3 regions of the Kocuria rosea genome follow, and region 1 is predicted to be linked to each of the others. Evidence: predicted binding sites of a transcription regulator. Region 1 holds the regulator's gene; each other region holds the start of a gene.

The links. The regulator LexA, encoded in region 1, represses DNA repair genes until DNA is damaged. The targets are predictions, from matches to a motif close to TCGAACANNTGTTCGA.
Region 2: the regulator LexA is predicted to act here: its motif matches at 3,279-3,294, upstream of EQG70_RS08280 (DNA polymerase III subunit alpha).
Region 3: the regulator LexA is predicted to act here: its motif matches at 3,601-3,616, upstream of EQG70_RS08245 (DUF6504 family protein).

The regions. Positions count from the first base shown of each region.
Region 1 is NZ_CP035103.1:2,538,053-2,544,352, reverse strand. It holds gene hflX (GTPase HflX) at 1-231, shown strand, start outside; gene EQG70_RS11730 (ATP-dependent DNA helicase) at 236-2,314, shown strand; gene lexA (transcriptional repressor LexA) at 2,466-3,164, opposite strand; gene EQG70_RS11720 (hypothetical protein) at 3,590-4,018, shown strand; gene EQG70_RS11715 (histidinol-phosphate transaminase) at 4,109-5,212, shown strand; gene hisB (imidazoleglycerol-phosphate dehydratase HisB) at 5,357-5,986, shown strand; gene hisH (imidazole glycerol phosphate synthase subunit HisH) at 5,983-6,300, shown strand, end outside.
Region 2 is NZ_CP035103.1:1,778,781-1,785,080, forward strand. It holds gene EQG70_RS08265 (hypothetical protein) at 132-725, shown strand; gene EQG70_RS08270 (tartrate dehydrogenase) at 802-1,899, opposite strand; gene EQG70_RS08275 (LysR family transcriptional regulator) at 2,027-3,022, opposite strand; gene EQG70_RS08280 (DNA polymerase III subunit alpha) at 3,303-6,300, shown strand, end outside.
Region 3 is NZ_CP035103.1:1,772,000-1,778,299, forward strand. It holds gene EQG70_RS08215 (MsnO8 family LLM class oxidoreductase) at 1-64, shown strand, start outside; gene EQG70_RS08220 (nucleosidase) at 126-695, shown strand; gene EQG70_RS08225 (lipoate--protein ligase family protein) at 740-1,456, shown strand; gene EQG70_RS08230 (SOS response-associated peptidase) at 1,495-2,331, shown strand; gene EQG70_RS08235 (pyridoxamine 5'-phosphate oxidase family protein) at 2,346-2,747, shown strand; gene EQG70_RS08240 (GNAT family N-acetyltransferase) at 2,872-3,375, opposite strand; gene EQG70_RS08245 (DUF6504 family protein) at 3,677-4,000, shown strand; gene EQG70_RS08250 (fumarylacetoacetate hydrolase family protein) at 4,080-4,919, shown strand; gene EQG70_RS08255 (TIGR03885 family FMN-dependent LLM class oxidoreductase) at 5,078-6,046, shown strand; gene EQG70_RS08260 (MOSC domain-containing protein) at 6,085-6,300, opposite strand, start outside.

The sequences.
Region 1 (6,300 bases):
CAGCGGATCAGCGAGTCCATCCCGCGGCCCGAGACGGTGCTGGACCTGCTCGTCCCCTACCAGCGCGGGGACGTGGTCAGCCGGCTGCACGACTGGGACGCGGAGATCCTGCGCACCGAGCACCTGCCCGAGGGCACCCACCTGCTCGTGAAGGTCCGCGAGGACCTCGCGGCCGAGCTCGCGGAGTTCGCCCCCGAGCGCGCTCCCGGCTTCGGCGCCGAGAGCGCCTGAGCGCGTGGCCGCCGCATTCGTGGACGAGTCCGGGCACGACGTCTCGGGCGTGCGCCCGGAGACCCTGCCCGGGGCCAAGGACTCCCTGGCCCTGCTGGACACCGCCGTGACCGCGATGGGCGGGCAGGTCCGGGACGGGCAGCGGCTGATGACCGCCAAGGTGGCCGAGGCCCTGGACCGGGGCCGGCACCTGCTGGTCCAGGCGGGGACCGGCACCGGCAAGTCCCTCGCGTACCTGGCCCCGCTCGTGGAGCACGCCCAGCGCGCGGACAAGCCGGTGGTCGTGGCCACCGCGACGCTCGCGCTGCAGTCGCAGATCGTCGGCCGGGACGTGCCGCGCCTGCTGGCCGCCCTCGAGGGCGAGCTCGAGCGGGACGTGGACGTGGCCCTGCTCAAGGGCCGTAGCAACTACGCGTGCCTGCACAAGATCGAGGGCGGCTACCCGTCCGACGACGAGCCCGGCGCGCTCTTCGCGCTGCCCGACGCCGCCCCGCACCCCGGCCCGCCGCAGCCCGAGGCCGCCGAGAACCCCGGGCGGCTGGGGCAGGAGGTCCAGCGCCTGCGCGAGTGGGCCCGCGAGACCGGGACCGGCGACCGGGACGAGGTGCTCCCCGGGGTCAGCGACCGCGCCTGGCGCCAGGTGTCGGTCACGGCCAAGGAGTGCCTGGGCCGCAGCTGTCCCCTGGTCGAGGACTGCTTCGCGGAGCTCGCCAAGCAGCGGGCCGGTGAGGCCGACATCGTCATCACCAACCACGCCCTGCTCGCGATCAACGCGTTCGAGGGCATCACGGTGCTGCCCGAGCACGACGTCGTGGTCATCGACGAGGCCCACGAGCTCCAGGACCGGGTGACGGGCGCCGTCACCGGACAGCTCTCCGCGGCGATGGTCCGCTCGGCCGCCGCGTCCGCGCGCAAGCACACCTCCGCGAGCCCCGACTCGCTCACCGCCGGGGCCGCCAACCTCGAGGCCGCCCTGATGGGCGCTCCCGCCGAGCTGCTGCACCGCGGCCTCGGGGACGCCCAGGCGGCGGCCGTGGCCCAGATCCGGGACGCCGCCCGCACCGTGATGACCGAGTCCAAGGCCGGTCCCGGGGAGAAGGACGGGGACGCCGGCCGGCAGATGGCCCGCTCCCGGGTGAGCGACGTCCTCGACCTGGCCGAGCGGATCCTCGCCGCCGAGGAGCACCGCGAGGTGCTGTGGATCTCGCGCCAGGGCGGCTGGGAGCCGGGCCGCGGCTACGTGCCCGCGGAGGACACCGACCCGGCGACCCTGCACGTGGCCCCGCTCAGCGTGGCCGGCACCCTGCGGGAGGGGCTCTTCGACGGGCGCACCGTGGTCCTCACCTCCGCCACCCTGTCCGTCGGCTCGTCCTTCGACTCCGCCGCCGGCGCCCTCGGCCTGCGGGGCGAGGGCGCCCCGCGCTGGGAGGGCGTGGACGTCGGCAGCCCGTTCGACTACCCGAAGCAGGGCATCCTCTACCTCGCCAAGCACCTGGAGAAGCCCGGCCGCCGGCTCACGGAGGCCCAGCTGGACGAGATGCTGGCCCTGCTGGAGGCCTCCAGGGGCGGGGCCCTCGGGCTCTTCTCCTCCCGCCGGGCGGCGGAGGAGGCGGCCGAGGCGCTCCGCGGGCGCACCGACCTGCCGATCCTGTGCCAGGGGGAGTCCTCGCTCGCGGGACTCGTCCAGGAGTTCACCGACGACCCGGCCACGAGCCTGTTCGGCACGATGAGCCTGTGGCAGGGCGTCGACGTCCCGGGGGCCTCGTGCCGGCTCGTGATGATCGACCGGATCCCCTTCCCGCGCCCGGACGACCCGCTGGCGAGCGCCCGCAGCCGCGCCGCGGAACGGGCCGGCGGCAACGGGTTCATGTCCGTGTCCGCGACGCACGCGGCCGTGCGGCTCGCCCAGGGGGCCGGGCGGCTCATCCGCGCGGGCGGGGACCGGGGCGTCGTGGCGATCCTGGACTCCCGGATCGCGACCGCCCGCTACGGCGGCTTCCTCCGCGGGTCCCTGCCGCCGCTGTGGACCACCACGGACCGCCAGGTGGTGCTCGGCGCCCTGCAGCGGCTCTCCGTGGGCTGAGCACGTCCGGCGGACGCCCGGGGTCTCCCCGGACCGCGCCGGGCCCGCACGGGGTGCGGACAGCAGGAGGTGTCCGGACGGCGGCCGGCCCGGACGGCAACGGGCCCCCCCACCGGCGGCGGAGGGCCCGGGTGCCGGGGCGTGCGGCGGCTCAGAGGCTGCGCAGCACCGAGACGACCTTGCCCATCACGGTGGCGTGGTCGCCGAGGATCGGCTCGTAGCGCGTGTTCTGCGGCAGCAGCCAGGTGTGGCCGTCCCGCTGGCGGAAGGTCTTGACCGTGGCCTCGTCGTCGAGCAGGGCGGCCACGATGTCACCGTTGTCGGCGGCGCTCTGCCGGCGCACCACCACCCAGTCGCCGTCGCAGATCGCGGCGTCGATCATCGAGTCGCCCTTGACGCGCAGCATGAACAGCTCGCCGTGCCCGACCAGCTGGCGGGGCAGCGCGAGGACGTCCTCCACGGACTGCTCGGCCGTGATCGGCCCGCCGGCGGCGATGTGGCCCACCAGGGGGACCATCGTCACGTCCGCCGAGGTGGACAGCTCGGCCACGGCGTTCTGGGCGGCGGGACGAGCGGTCCGGCCCGCCGGTGGCGCCGGGGCCTCCTGCGACGGCTCGGCGGACTCCGCCCCGTCGGTCCCGCGCAGCTGCAGGGGAGTGAGCACCTCCATGGCCCGCGGGCGCTTGGGGTCGCGGCGCAGATAGCCCAGCTTCTCGAGCTGGGCGAGCTGGTGGGTGACGCTGGAGAGCGAGGCCAGGCCCACGAGGTCCCCGATCTCCCGCATGGACGGCGGATAGCCGTGCTCGGCGATGGAGCGCTGGATGGCCTCGAGGATGGTGCGCTGGCGCACGGTGAGCCCGCGGCTGCGCGAGCGTGCCCCGGGGCGGGCGCCCTGGGCGCGGGGCTCCTCGGGGGTGGGGGGCTGGGCCATGGGAGCGTCGTCCTTTCCCGTCCGGCTGCAGGTGCCGCAGCCGGTCTGCGCGGTCCCGGTTCCGATGTCGGACCCGGGTGGTTCGATGGGTCCCGGTCGGCAGGCGCAGGGGATCCGCAGCGCGCGCCGGCCGGGGGCCCGGACCTGTCCTCAGCCTAGGCGACACGCCGTGTGTGTTCAAACATATGTACGACCCGCTGTCGACAGCATTCGCAGACACGTGCTAGACATGGGTCATCGGTATTCGAAAGTATGTTCGATCGAATGGAGGCCCGCGAGGGTCGTCGACCGGACCGGTGTTCGAGATCGCCCGCTCCGTGCGGGAACGTCAAGGAGTTCATGTCATGAGTGCCAGTGCCACCCTCACCGCCGTCGTCGCCCGCCGCCGCGAGTCCGCAGGATCCGCCCGGGGGCTCGGCCGTGCGCTCCGGCGGGCCCGTCCCGCCCGCTCCGCGTCCCGCACCCCGCTGACCCTGACCCGCCGCGGCCGCCTGGTGTTCCTGGGGCTGCCCGTCCTGGCCGGCTCCGCCGCCCTGGTGGTGCTCGCCGTGATCTTCCTCGTCCCCTCGACGGCCACGGCCACGAGCGCACCCGTCCCGGGCTCCGGGACCGAGCAGACCACCGTGTTCCCCGGGCAGAGCCTTTGGGAGCTCGCCGTGGCGGCCGATCCGGACCGGGACCCGCGGGAAGTCATGGACGAAATCGTGGAGCTCAACGACCTGGACAGCTCCGTGCTCGTGGCCGGCCAGCTCCTCGAGGTCCCGGCCACCTGAGCCGCCCGCCCGATCAGCACGCCCCGCTCTGTACACCCCGATCTGTACGCCCCGATCTGTACGCCCCGGGCGGAGCACTAAACTGTCCGGGTGACGCAGAACCTGGACCGACTCAACGCCCTCCCGCTCCGCGACGACCTGCGCGGCAAGACGCCGTACGGCGCCCCGCAGCTCGACGTCGCCGTGGCGCTCAACACCAACGAGAACACCCATCCGGTCCCGGCGGACGTGCACGCGGCGATCGTCCGGGAGGTCACCGAGGCGGCCTGGACCCTCAACCGGTACCCGGACCGCGAGTTCACCGCCCTGCGCGAGGAGCTCGCCGCGTACCTCGGCCACGGGCTCGGGCCCGGGAACCTGTGGGCGGCCAACGGGTCCAACGAGATCCTGCAGCAGATCCTGCAGGCCTTCGGCGGCCCGGGCCGCACCCTGCTCAGCTTCGTCCCCACCTACTCGATGTACCCGCTGCTGGCCTCCGGCACGCACACCGGCTTCGTCGCCGGGGAGCGGGCGGCGGACTTCGGCCTGTCCGCGGAGTCCGCGGCCGAGCAGGTGCGCCGGCACCGCCCCGACGTGGTCTTCCTCTGCTCGCCCAACAACCCGACCGGCACCGCGCTGGGCTCGGACGTGGTCACCGCCGTGTACGAGGCGGGGGAGGAGTTCCGCACCGTCGTGGTGGTCGACGAGGCGTACGCGGAGTTCTCCCACGGCGGCACCCCCACCGCGCTCACGCTGCTCGAGGGCCGGCCCCGGCTGATCGTCTCCCGCACCATGAGCAAGGCGTTCGCGCTCGCCGGCGCCCGCCTCGGCTACTTCGCGGCGGCGCCGGAGGTCGCCGACGCCGTGCGCCTGGTCCGGCTGCCGTACCACCTCTCCGCCGTCACCCAGGCCACGGCCCTGGCGGCCCTGCGCCACTCGGAGTCGCTGCTGGCCAACGTGGAGGACATCAAGGTCCAGCGCGACCGGATCGTCGACGAGCTCAAGCGGATCGGGCTGGAGCCGGCCGAGTCGGACTCCAACTTCGTGTTCTTCGGCGGCATGGAGGACTCCCGGGCCGTGTGGGGGGAGCTGCTCGAGGACGGGGTGCTCGTGCGGGACGTCGGGATCCCCGGCCACCTGCGCGTCACCGCCGGCACCGAGGAGGAGACCACCGCGTTCCTGACCAGCATGGAGCGGATCGTCTCCGCCGGCTGAGGGGCCCCGGGGCCGGGTCCTCCCGACCCGGATAGCATGGAGGCAGACCACCACCACCGGGCCCGGGGCGCCGCCGTGCGTCCCGGCCCGGACCATCCGCGGCCCACCGACGGCCGTGCCGCGCCCGCGAGGAGTTCCCACCGAATGAGCGACCAGACCACCACCGGCACCCGTGCGCCCCGCCGCGCCGCCCTGGAGCGGCGCACGAGCGAGTCCACGGTGTCCGTCGAGATCGACCTCGACGGCACCGGCGAGAACGACATCGACACCTCGGTGCCCTTCTACGACCACATGCTCACCGCGCTGTCGAAGCACTCCCTGATCGACATGCGGATCCGGGCGACCGGGGACACCCACATCGACGTCCACCACACCGTCGAGGACACCGCGATCGTCCTCGGGGACGCCCTGCGCCAGGCGCTGGGCGAGAAGGCCGGGATCCGCCGGTTCGGCGAGGCCACCGTCCCGCTGGACGAGGCCCTGGCCAACGCCGTGGTCGACATCTCCGGCCGGCCCTACGCGGTGCACACCGGCGAGCCGGAGGGCCAGCAGTACCACCTCATCGGCGGGCACTTCACCGGCTCCATGGTCCAGCACGTCTTCGAGTCCCTGGCCCACCACGCCGGGATCTGCCTGCACGTCACGCTGCTGGCCGGCCGGGACCCGCACCACATCGCCGAGGCCCAGTTCAAGGCCCTGGCCCGCGCGCTGCGCCAGGCCGTGGAGCCCGATCCCCGGGTCCGCGGCATCCCGTCCACGAAGGGGGCCCTGTGAGCGCCGACGGCACCGCCGCGACCGACGGCGCCGCCCGGCCCACCGTCACGGTCCTCGACTACGGCGCCGGCAACGTGCGCTCGGCCGTGCGCGCCCTCGAGGCCGCCGGCGCGGACGTGGTGCTCAGCGCCGACCCCGAGGCGGTGCTCGACGCCGACGGCCTCGTGGTCCCCGGCGTCGGCGCGTTCGCCGCCGTCATGGACGGCCTGCGCTCCGTGGACGCGCTGCGCCTGATCGGCCGCCGCCTCGCCGGCGGACGGCCCGTGCTGGGCATCTGCGTGGGCCTGCAGGTCCTCTTCGACTCCGGGGTGGAG
Region 2 (6,300 bases), 760 kb from region 1:
CCGGGGAGCGCCCCGCGAGCCTGTCCCCTTTACGGATGCACACCTGGTGTCCGGGGGTGCGCGCGGGCAAGAATGGCAGCGACGGAGGACAGCCGAGGGGCACCGTGGTCCGGACGGGGGAGGGAGGTCGCGTGTCTGCCAGACGCTCCGCCGGGGGACGGTACCGGCTGGCCGGGCTGGCCGGGCCGGCCGGGTCGGCCGGGTCGGCCGTGGTCGTCCTCCTCGTGGTCCAGCTCCTCCTCCGGGGCGTGATCTCCGTGGCGCAGCTCGCGCTCGGAGCGGCGGCGCTCGTCGTCGTCGCGCTGGTGCTCGGCCAGCGGTTCCTCGTCCCCTGGCTGGCGCGCCGGTCCCCGAACCGGCCGCGCATCACCACGACCCGGGCGTGGACGTGCCCGATGCCCCCGGAGGAGGCCCTCGAGCGGATCCGCACGGCGTTCGAGGACCTCGGCCCGGCGGTCCGCTCCCAGGAGTGCTGCGTGGAGGTCTCGGTGGGCTCGGACGTCACCTTCCGCCGGCGCGGGACGGCCTCCGAGTTCGGGTGGCGGGCCCTGCCCCTGCGGGCCACCTTCCGGGTGGTCCCCCGCGGCGGTGGGTCCGAGGTCGCCGCCGACGTGCGGGACGACCTCGGCTGGTACCCCGAGGCGCCCGGCAGGCTCGTGGAGGACGAGATCGACCGCCGCAGCGCCTCCCTGATCGAGCGGGCGATCTGCGCCACGGGACGCTGACCGCCGCGCCCGGCGCGGCGCCGGCCGGTCCCGGGAGGTGTCCCGGGCGGGGCGGGGGCCGGAGGGACGGGAAGCCTCAGGCGGAGGTCAGGGAGGCGGCCAGGGCGTCGACGACGGCCCGGGTGATCTCGGCGGTGTCGGCGGTGCCGCCGATGTCACGGGTGAGGTGCCCGGCGGCGGTGGTGGCCTCGATCGCGGCCTCCACCCGGCGGGCCTCGGCGTGCAGACCGAAGTGGTCCAGCATCAGGGCGGCGCTGGCGATCGCCCCGATCGGGTTGCAGATGCCCTGGCCGGCGATGTCCGGGGCGGTGCCGTGGACGGGCTCGAACATCGAGGGGAACCGGCGCTCCGGGTCGAGGTTCGCACTGGCGGCCAGGCCGAGGCTGCCGGCCAGGGCGGAGCCGAGGTCGGAGAGGATGTCGGCGTTGAGGTTGGAGGCCACCACCACGGAGAGCTCCTCGGGGTGCAGGACGAACTTGGCGCTCATCGCGTCCACCAGCACCGACTCCGTCTGCACGTCGGGGTAGTCGGCGGCGACGCGGGCGAAGACCTCGTCCCACAGCACCATGCCGTACTGCTGGGCGTTGGACTTCGTGACGCTGGAGACCTTCTGCACCGTGCGGGTGCGGGCGAGGTCGAAGGCGAAGCGGATGATGCGCTCGCAGCCCTTCTCCGTGAACAGGGAGGACTGGACGGCGACCTCGTTGCCGGGACCTCGGCCGGCGAGGTTCCGCCCGCCGAGCCCGGCGTACTCGCCCTCGCTGTTCTCCCGCACCACGACCCAGTCCAGTTCGGTGTCGTCGGCCTTGCGCAGCGGGGAGACCACGCCGGGGAGGAACTTGACGGGGCGGATGTTGGCCCACTGGTCGAAGTTCTGGGTGATGTTCAGCCGCAGCCCCCACAGGGACACGTGGTCGGGGACGTTCTCCCACCCCACGGCGCCGAAGTAGATGGCGTCGAAGTCCTGGAGGGTCTCCAGCCCGTCGGCCGGAATCATCACCCCGTGCTGGGCGTAGTACGCACTGCCCCAGGGGAACTCGGTCCAGTCGAAGGAGAACGCCCCGTTCGACTGCTCGGCCACCGCGTCCAGGACCGTGCGGCCGGCGGCGACGACCTCCGGGCCCACGCCGTCGGCGGGGATCGAGGCGATCGTGAAGACCTGGTGCTCGGCCATGGGGTGCTCTCCTTCTCGGGTGCTCTGGTCGTGGTGTCCGCAGCGCAGTGCGGCACCGGGTTCCAGTAGAGCGCCCCGAGCACCGTGAGGTCCAAGACCGGAATCCCATCCCCCGGATAGGAATCCCCTATGACACGATCCGCGGCGCGTCCTGCGGCGCCGTCCCCTCCGGCCGGCCCGCCCTCTCGGCCCGGTCCGGCGCCGTTCCCTCCGGTGCCCGGGAGCAATCCGCGGCGTGCCGGGCCGCGTGCTCGGCGGCGACCGCCAGGAACGCTCGGGCGGCCGGGGTCAGGTGCGCCGGGCGGCTGAGCACGGCCACGTGCAGCACGGTGACCGGTTCGATCCGCAGCACCCGCAGCCCTGCGGCGCGCGCCAGCGGGGTCCAGGAGGAGGGCAGCACCGCGTGCCCGACCCCTGCCAGCACCAGCGGGAGGACCGAGGTGCGGTGGGCGACCTCGGCGGCGATCTCGACCGGCACCCCGCCGGCCAGGGCGTCGTCGACCAGCCGCCGCATCAGCGAGCCCTGCTGGGAGACGACCACCCGGTGCCCGGCCAGGTCCTCCCGGCGGATGGCGTGCCCGTCACCGAAGGTGTCCGCCTGCGGTGCCACGATCAGCACCAGGGGCTGCTGCTCCAGGTGCATCACCTCGACCTCGGCGGAGCGGAACGGGTGCTCCGAGCCCAGGACGCCGATCTCGGCGCGGCCGGTGCGCACCGCGTCGGCCACCTCCTCGGGGGTGAAGGCCGCGTCCACGCTGACCGTCACGGCCGGGTGGGCCCGCGCGTAGGCGGCGATCATCGACGTGAGCGGTTCGACGCCGGGGGAGGGCATGGCGACCACGTCCAGGCGGCCGCTGCGCACCCCGCGCAGGTCGTCGACGGCGGACCGGGCGGCCTCCAGGTCCCGGACCACCACCCGGGCCGGGCCCACCAGCTCCTCGCCGGCCTCGCTGAGCACCACCCGCCGCCCGATCCGGTGGAACAGCGGCACCCCCAGTTCCCGCTCGAGGCCCTTGATCGTCTGGGACAGGGAGGGCTGGGCGATGAGCAGCTGCTCCGCGGCGCGGGTGAAGCCGCCGTGGTCCACCACGGCCAGGAAGTACATGAGCTGCCGGACGTCCATCGTCGTCTCCTCCTGCGTCCGTGCGGCGGGGGTGCGGGCCCCTCGGTCCTGCCCGTGGGTGCAGGAAACAACATGCCACAGAAGTGCGGCATCCCCCGTCCCGGAACGAGGGCGTCCCCGTGCGCGGCGCCCCTGCGGGCCGTGGGCGGATCGTGTCCCGCCCGGGTCCGGCGTCCTCCTGGGCCGGCGTGCGCCGCCACGGACGCCCAGGAGCCGGAGTTCTCGCGGCCCCGGCGGTTTGCAATTGACTTAAGATTCGAACACGTATTCGAATGGGGGCGTGAGCTTTCCGCACCTGCACGTCGCCACCGCCTTCAGCGCCCACTTCGGGGTCAGCCGACCTGCCGTCCTGGCGGCCGCCGCCGCGGCGGACGGCGCGGACGCGCTCGCCTGCACCGACCGGGACGGGCTCTACGGCGCGATCAAGCACCTGGGCGCGTGCCGGGAGCACGGCATCGACCCGGTCCTGGGGGCCGACCTCGCCCTGCTGGACCCCGGCCGCGAGCGCGCCCTCGGCCGCGTGGTGGTCCTGGCGGCCGGCGGCACCGCCGGTGCGGGCTACGCCGCCCTGTGCCGGCTCGTCTCCACCGCCCACGCCGCAGCGGGCCCGCCCGGGGTGACCGCCGCCGAGATCGCGGCCGCCGCACACTCGCCCCGGCACGGGGAGCCGGTCCTGACCGTCCTGCTCGGGCCCTCCTCCGACGTCGGGCAGGAGCTCGCGGCCCGCCGCTACCGCACCGGGCGCGCCGCCCTGGCCCGGTGGCGGACCCTGCTCCCCGCACCGGCGCTCGCCGTGGAGGTGGTCTCGCACCTCGCCGCCCCCGGCACGGCGTGCAGCACCTCCCACGCGGCCCGGATGCTGCGCGCCGCCCTCGAGGCGGGGCTGACCCCCGTGCTGACCAACGCGGTGCGCTACGCCACGCCCGCCGAGGCCGCCACCGCCGACGTCCTCGACGCCGCCCGCGCCCTCACCCCGCTCGAGACCCTCGGGGCGCGCGCCGGCCACGCCCCCGGCGGCAGGGCCACCGGGCGGACCGGGACGTCCCGACGGACGACGGCGCCGGAGCCGCTGCAGCCCAACGGCCAGGGCTGGCTCAAGTCCGCCCGGCAGATGCGCGCGCTCGCCGCGGAGATCGCCCGGGCCGCGGACCTCGGCGCGGCCGGGGCCGCGGCCCTGCTGGCGGGCACCCAGCGGGTGGCCGACCGGTGCCGGCTGGACCCGGTCGCCGACTGCGGCTGGGGGCGGCCGGTGGTGCCCGAGGCCTCCGTGCTGGGCCTGGACCGGCCGGCGCCCGCAGAGCTGAGGGCCCGGTGCGAGACGGGGCTGGGCCGCCGCTACCCGGGCCGCCGCATGACACGGGCCGTGCGGGACCGGCTGGAGCAGGAGCTGGGGGTGATCGAGGACCTCGGCTTCGCCTCCTACTTCCTCACCGTGGCCGAGGTCTCCGCGATGATCGGGCAGATGGGGGTCCGCCACGCCGCCCGCGGCTCGGGGGTGTCCTCGCTCGTCAACTATCTGCTCGACGTCTCCCAGGTGGACCCGCTCGAGCACGAGCTGCTCTTCGAGCGCTTCCTCTCCAACGACCGCTCGACCCTCCCAGACATCGACATCGATGTCGAGTCGGCCGAGCGCCACCGCGTCTACCTGCGGATCTTCGAGCGCTTCGGCCCCGAACGGGTGAGCCTCATGAGCATGCAGAACGCCTACCGGGCCCGCGGTGCCGTCCGGGACGCCGGGCTGGCGCTCGGCATCGACCCCGAGACCGTGGACGGCGCGGCCAAGCAGCTGTGGCACCTGCCGGCCTCGGCGCTGCGGGAGACCATCGCCCGCCAGCCGGAGCTGCGGGACTTCGCCGAGCAGGTGGCCCAGGAGAAGCAGCTCGACCTCCTCGTGGACCTCACCGAGCGCCTGGACCGGCTGCCCCGACACATCTCCATGCACCCGTGCGGGGTGATCCTGGGGGACCTGAGCCTCCTGGACCGCACCCCGGTGCAGTCCAGTGGGACGGGGATGCCCATGAGCCAGTTCGACAAGCACGACATGGACCCCATGGGCATGCTCAAGCTCGACATCCTCGGCGTGCGGATGCAGTCGGCGCTCGCCCACGCCGTCGACGAGGTGGCCCGCACCCACCCGGACCGGCCCCGCCTGGACCTCGAGGCGATCCCCGTGGACGACGCGAGGACGTTCGAGCTCATCCGCTCGACCCACACCCTGGGGTGCTTCCAGATCGAGTCCCCGGGCCAGCGCGAGCTCATCGGCAAGATGGCGCCCACGAGCTTCCGCGACCTCATCGTGGACATCTCCCTGTTCCGTCCCGGGCCGATGCACTCGGACATGGTGCGCCCCTACCTGGAGCACCGCCACGGCTGGTCCGCGCCCGTCTCGATCCACCCGTCCCTCGACCCGATCCTCGCCGAGACCCACGGCGTGACCGTCTTCCACGAGCAGGTCCTGCGCATCCTCGACACCTTCACCGGATGCGGTCTCGCCCGGGCCGACGAGCTGCGCCGCCGGCTGGGCTCCGAGCGCCAGCTCGAGGTGGAGGAGTTCTTCCGCGAGCGGGCCCGTGCGCGGGACTACCCCCTGGACGTGGTGGACAGGGTCTGGGAGACCCTGGCGGCGTTCGGCTCGTTCGGCTTCTGCAAGGCCCACGGCGCGGCGTTCGCGGTGCCCACCTACCAGTCCGCGTGGCTGAAGGCCCACCACCCGGAGGCGTTCCTCGCGGGGCTGTGGGAGCACGATCCCGGGATGTACCCCAAGCGCCTGCTCGTGGGGGAGGCGCGGCGGATGGGCATCCCCGTCCTGCCCGTGGACGTCAACCGCTCCGACGAGCACTACCGGGTGGAACGGCTCGACGACGACCCCGCCCGCCTGGGCGTGCGCCTGGCCCTCACCGGGATCCACGGGGTCTCCCGGGCAGAGGTCCGCCGGATCGTGGCGGGGCAGCCCTACGCCTCGCTCGCCGAGCTGCGGCAGCGGGCCCGTCCCTCGCGGCGCACCCTCGAGCGTCTCGCCGCCGTGGGGGCCTTCGACGGCCTGCTGCGCCGTTCCGGCGGTCCCGCGTCCCGCGCCGACCTGGTGCACGCCCTGCGGGCCCGGGCGGACAGCGGCCGGCCCGCCCGGCCGGCCGGGGAGGTCGAGGGGCAGCTGGCCCTTCCGCTCGGGGACCTCGAGCTGCGCGCCCTGCCCGCGGAGCGCCCCGAGCCCACCCTGGCGGAGAAGGTCCGCACCGAGCTGGACCTGCTCGCGGTGGACGTCTCGGCGCACCTGCTGG
Region 3 (6,300 bases), 770 kb from region 1:
TCTCGACGCCCAGGCGGACTCCGACCGGCGGCTCGCCGCGCTGTTCACCACCCGCCCGGCCTGACCTCCCCGCCGGGAGGTCAGGCCGGGCGGGGGCGGGAGGGGAGTGCGGATAGAGTGACGGGGTGCCACAGCTGCTCGTTCTCGCCGCCCACCCCCTGGAGACCAAGTACTTCCCGGAGGACATCGACCTGGTCCTGACCGGTGTCGGGATGTCGGCCGCGGCGGTGCGCACCACCGAGGCGGTGCTGACCCGCTGCCCGGACCCCGCGCGCCGGGCGGAGCTGACGGTCCTCAACATCGGCAGCGCCGGCGCCCTGAAGCACGGGCTGACCGGGGTGCTCGAGCCCTCCCGGATCATCAACCGGGACGTGGACGAGGAGCTGCTGCGCGCGGCGGGGATCCCCGTGGACAACGTCATCGAGCTCGGCGGCGACGGCCCCGTGCTCGCCACCGGGGACTCCTTCGTGGCCGGCGGACCCGCCCGGGACGCCCTGGCCGCCCGGGCGGACCTCGTGGACATGGAGGGCTGGGCGATCGCGGTGGCCTGCCGGCACCTGGGCGTGCCGCTGCGGATGGTCAAGCACGTCTCCGACGCCGCCGACGAGGAGGCGGTCGCGTGGGCCGAGAAGGTCGAGCTCAGCGCCCTGGCCCTGGGGCGCTGGTTCCGCGGCAGCGGGATCACCGGGGCGTGACCTGCCGCAGGGCCGTCCGGATCCGCCACTAGACTGGGGCCAGCATGAAACTTCTCCGCCAGCGCGAGTCCCTGGGCGTCCAGCAGGACTACGAGAGCGCCATGACCCTCCTCGCCGACGTGCGCCGCAGCGGGCCCGTCCTGCGCCTGTACGAACCGGCCCCCACGGTCGCCTTCGGCCGCCGGGACGAGCTGCGCCCGGGCTTCCCCGACGCCGCCCGGGCCGCCCGCGAGAGCGGGTTCGAGCCCCTGGTCCGCAAGGTGGGGGGCCGCGCCGCGGCCTACCACGGCGGGTGCCTGATCATCGACCACCTCGAGGCCGCCGAGGACCCCACCTCGGGCATCCAGGACCGCTACCGGCTCTTCGGCGACATGATCGTGGCCGCCCTGGAGGAGCTCGAGGTCGAGGCCGACGTCGGCGAGATCCCGGGCGAGTACTGTGCCGGCGAGCACAGCGTGCACGGGACGCACCCGGCGTCGTCGTCCACCCCGGGCCGGAAGGTGAAGCTGGCCGGGACGGCCCAGCGGGTGGTCGCGGGCGCCTGGTACTTCAGCACCGTGCTCGTGGTCGAGCAGTCCGAGCCCATCCGCTCGGTGCTCACCGACGTCTACTCGGCCCTCGACCTGGACTGGGACCCGGCCACCGCCGGGGCCGTGGACGACCTGCGCCCGGGCACCACCGTGGCCGACGTGGAGCGCGGGATCCGCAAGGTGTACGGCATGTACTCCCGGTACCTGGGGTACGGGCCGCTCACCGACTGAGCCCCGGCCGCGGGCCGGGCAGACCGAGGAGGCAGCAGATGTGCGGACGCTACGTCATCGCCCGGGCCGTGGGCGACCTCGTCGCCGCGACCGGGGCGGTCCCGGACGAGAGCCTGGGCGAGGCCGACACCGAGCGGCTGCGGGCCAACTGGAACACCGCGCCCACCACCGACGTGCCGATCGTCCTGGAACGCCTCACCGGCGGGAACGGCCGGGACGACGACGGGGAGCTGGTGCGCGAGCTGCACGTGGCCCGCTGGGGACTGGTCCCGGGCTGGGCCAAGGACCCGGCGGTCGGGTCGAAGATGTTCAACGCCCGCTCGGAGACCGTCCTCGAGAAGCCGTCCTTCCGCAAGGCGGTCCGGGCCCGCCGGTGCGCGGTCCCGGCCAACGGCTACTACGAGTGGAAGAAGGAGCCCGGCGCCGGGAAGGGCGGGCGCAAGCAGCCCTACTACGTCCACCCGGCCGATCCGGAGGAGACCATCTGGTTCGCCGGGATCTACGAGTGGTGGCGGGTGCCCGAGGGCACGGAGCTGCACTCCGCGGCCCTGCAGCCGGGCAGGGACGGCGGCGGGAGCACCTGGTTGCTGTCCTGCTCCATCCTCACCACCGACTCCCCGGAGCCCTCCGACGAGCACCCCGTGCTCACGGAGCTGCACGGTCTGCACGACCGGATGCCGATCCCGCTGGCGCCCGAGCACGTGGGGGACTGGCTGCGCCCCGGGGAGGACGACGCCCCGCAGCTCGTGGACCTGGTCCGGGCCGAGGCGCACCGGACGGCCGCCCGCTGGGTGCTCGACCCGGTGGGCCCGGCGGTCGGCAACGTGCGCAACAACTCCCCGGAGCTCGTCGAGCCGCAGCGGAGCCTGTTCTGAGCCCCCGGGAGCCCGTGGACCGGGTCGCCGACTTCGTCCGCGTCCACGGCGGCGGGGTCGTGGCGACCAACAGCGGCGCCGGCTGCCCCGAGTCCGCGTGGATCAACCTCGCGGCCCTCGGGGACGGGCGGCTGGTCTTCGGCACGAACGAGCGCAGCCGCAAGTACGCCAACCTCCTCGCCGATCCCCGGGTCTCCCTCGTGGTGGTCTCCGGGACGGGCCAGGAGTTCCAGCTCGAGGGCGAGGCCGCCGTGCTGGAGGGCTCCGCCGCGCAGGACGCCGGCGAGGTGCTGGAGTCCCGGCACCCGGGGGCCACGGACAAGGACAGCACCCGGCTCGTGGCGGTGCGCCCCCGCTGGGCGCGGTTCGTCGACATCGCCGCCGATCCCCCCGTCCGGGAGGAGTTCTCGCTCTGAGCCGGTCACAGAAGAGGCCCGGGACCCGCATCGCGGGTCCAGGGCCTCTTCCACGGCCTGGTGCCGGGTCCTGTTCGTGCCGGCGTCCCCTCCGGCGTCCCCCGGTCCGGAGCGCCCGCCGGGCTCAGACGTCGTCCGTCTCGGGGACCCAGCGGTTGAAGTCGAGCGTCAGGTAGAGCGCGAGCGCCGCCGCGTTGTCCTCGGCGATCCGCAGGCTGACCTGGTCGTAGCCGTTGTCGTAGAGGGTGCCCATGGCGCAGCGCACCAGCTGCTCGGCCAGGCCCTGGCGGCGGCGGGAGGCCGCCGTGAACAGCTCGAAGATGTAGGGGACGTCAGGGAGGTCGTCGCCGACCCGCCGGGACAGCACGAGCGCGGCGGCCACCACGGTCCCGTCGTCGTCGACCACCACCGGCGAGGCCTCGGGCAGGAAGGGCCCGTACTCCCCGTCGAAGACTCCCCGGATCACCTGGCGGGCCTCCTCCAGACTGGAGACCCCGCCCTGCTCGTAGGAGGAGTAGTAGAGCTGGGCGAGGCTCTCGGCGTCCTCCGGGCCGGACGGACGCAGATTCACCGCGGGCTTCTTGGTGTTCGCCGCGGTGTGGGCGATCAGCGTGATGGTTCCGGTCATGGAAGGCCTCCGTGAGGTCGACGCCGGTTGCTCCGGCGGGGCGGACGAGGGACAGGGGACGTCCGGGAGGGCCGCGCAGGGCAGGCCCTCCGTGCATTCAGCGTATCCATTTCGCTGGGCTTGTCCATGCTTCGCCGTCCTCGATCGCAAAAGTGAACGGCCAGGTCGGAGCGGGGACTTCACGGGAACACCTGTTCCTTTTCCGCGCTCTTCCGGGTTAGCGTGTCGTACAGGTGTTCTAGCTTCCAGGGAACAGGGCGCACCGGGGACGGGCGCCGGGCCGAGGGAGAGAGGAGCCGTCGTGGGTTTCCTGACGGAGAGCGTCGACGTGGACTGCGACACGGACGGGGTGCCGGTGGGCGTGCGCTGGCGCGGGCGGGACTACCTGGTGGCCCAGGGACCCGTGCGCTGGTACGAGCGCCGCGCCTGGTGGTCCGAGGACGCGCGGCTGCCCAAGGACCGGGGGATCGGTGCGGTGGACCAGCAGATGTGGCGGGTCCAGGTGCAGCTGAACACCCGCTCCGAGCTGCTGACCCTCGAGCTCGTCCACACCCTCGACACCGGGCGCTGGCGGCTGCTCGCCGCCACGAGCGCCTCGGGGATCCGCGTGGTGCGCTGCGCGTAGGCCGCCGCGGTGCACCCTCCCGCCGGAGGTGCATAGGATCGTCGGTGGAGACCGCACCGCAGAACGTGAGGGAGCACCCGTGAGACTCGGCACCGTGCGACGAGACGGCACCACCCAGGCCTTCCGGCAGGAGGACGGGCGGACCGTCTACCTCCCCGTCCCCGACGTCGGGGCCCTCCTCGCCGGGGGCGACCTGCGGCTGCCGGGGGAGCCGGGCCCCGCGCCGGCCCCGGAGGACCTGGCGACGCCCGTCCTGCGCCCGGGCAAGATCCTGTGCGCCGGGCTGAACTTCTACGACCACGCGGAGGAGGTCGGTCAGGAGATCCCGGAGCACCCCACGATCTTCGCGAAGTACGCCACCGCGCTCATCGGCCCCACCGACCCCATCGCCATGCCGGAGGAGTCCGAGAAGATCGACTGGGAGGCCGAGCTCACCGTGGTGATCGGCTCGCCCCTGCGCCACGCCACGCCGGACCAGGCGCGGGCCGCGATCGCCGGGTACACCATCATGAACGACATCTCGGTGCGGGACTGGCAGGGCCGGACCTCCGAGTGGTTCCAGGGCAAGAACTTCGACCGCACCACCCCGGTGGGCCCCGTGGTGGTGACCCCCGACGAGATCGACCCCGAGGCGGGACTGGCGATCCGCTGCACCGTGGACGGCGTGCGGCACCAGGACTCCGGCACCGACCGGATGATCTTCTCCGCCGTGGAGCTGGTCGAGTACCTCAGCCGGTTCCTGACCCTCGAGCCCGGGGACCTCGTGGCCTGCGGCACTCCCGCCGGCGTGGGCCTGGCCCAGAAGCCCCGCCGGATCTGGTTGCGGGACGGCCAGGAGGTCGTCACCGAGATCGAGGGCATCGGCGAGCTGCGCAACGTCTGCACCCCCGCCGAGGACCTCCGGGCGGCGGCCGGCTGACCCGGCACCCGTCCCCACCCGGTCCCGTCCTCCCTCTCCTGCTGTCCAGATCCCCGTGACCTGATCCCCGTGACCTGATCCCCGTGACCTGATCCCCGTGACCTGATCCCCGTGACCTGATCCCACTGTCCTGTTCCCGCCTTCGACCGGAGGACCCCATGGCGACGATCGGCTTCCACGCCTCCCACGAGCAGATCCCTCCCGAGCAGCTGCTGCGCGACGTCGAGCACGCCCAGCAGGCCGGCTTCGGCGCCGCCATGTGCTCGGACCACCTCGAGCCATGGTCGCCGCACCAGGGCCACTCCGGGTTCGCCCTGTCCTGGCTGGGCGCCGCCCTGGCCACCACGGACCTGCCCTTCGGGTTCGTGCACGCCCCGGGCCGGCGCTACCACCCCGTGGTCACCGCCCAGGCCACGGCCACCCTCGCCCGCATGTTCCCCGGTCGGATCTGGACCGCCCTGGGCAGCGGGCAGAAGCTCAACGAGCGGGCCGTCACCCCGGACTGGCCGGCCAAGGAGCACCGGCAGCGGTTCCTCGAGAGCAGCTTCGACGCCGTCCGCCGGCTGCACGCGGGCGAGGAGGTGTCCTGCCGCGAGCCGTTCCACGCCGACCGCGCCCGGGTCTGGGACCCGCCGGAGGTCCTGCCCGCCCTGCGCGTGGCCGCGCTCACCCCGGCGACGGTCCGCCGCTTCGCCCCCCTGGCCGACGGGTTCATCACCGTCCAGCAGCCCCTCGAGGACCTGCGCCGGATGCTCGAGGCCTGGCGCGAGGCCGGCGGCACCGGGCGGACCGCGCTGCAGGTGCACCTGAGCTGGGCGCCCTCCCCGGAGCAGGCCCGCGCGATCGCCTTCGACCAGTGGCGCACCAACGTCTTCGACGCCGTGACCATGGCCGAGCTCGCCTCGCCCCAGGACTACCTGCGCAAGGCGGTCCAGGAGGACGTGGGGGATGAGCAGATCGCCGGGGCGGTCAACGTCTCCGCCGACCTCGGCCGGCACGCCCAGTGGCTGCACGAGTACGCCGACCTCGGCTTCGACGAGATCTACCTCCACCACGTGGGGCAGGAGCAGGGCCGCTTCCTCGACGCCTTCGGGGAGACGGTGCTGCCCCAGCTGGCGCAGGCCTGACCCGGCGCGGGCCCGGGCGCCGGTCCCGGGTGGGCGGGCTACGGCAGCCGGGACGGGCGCCGCAGCACGGCCGCGCCGGCCAGCTCCGGCTCGAGCGGGACCGGGCTGTGCAGCACGGCCGGTCCGCGGTGCAGGTCGCCGCTGGACAGCGGCCGGCAGCGCAGGCCCCCTCGCCCCCGCATGGCGGCGTGCGCGCCCGGAGCCAGGACCCGGTCCATCCACACGCAGGGGTGGGCCGGGCGCCCGCCCCGCAG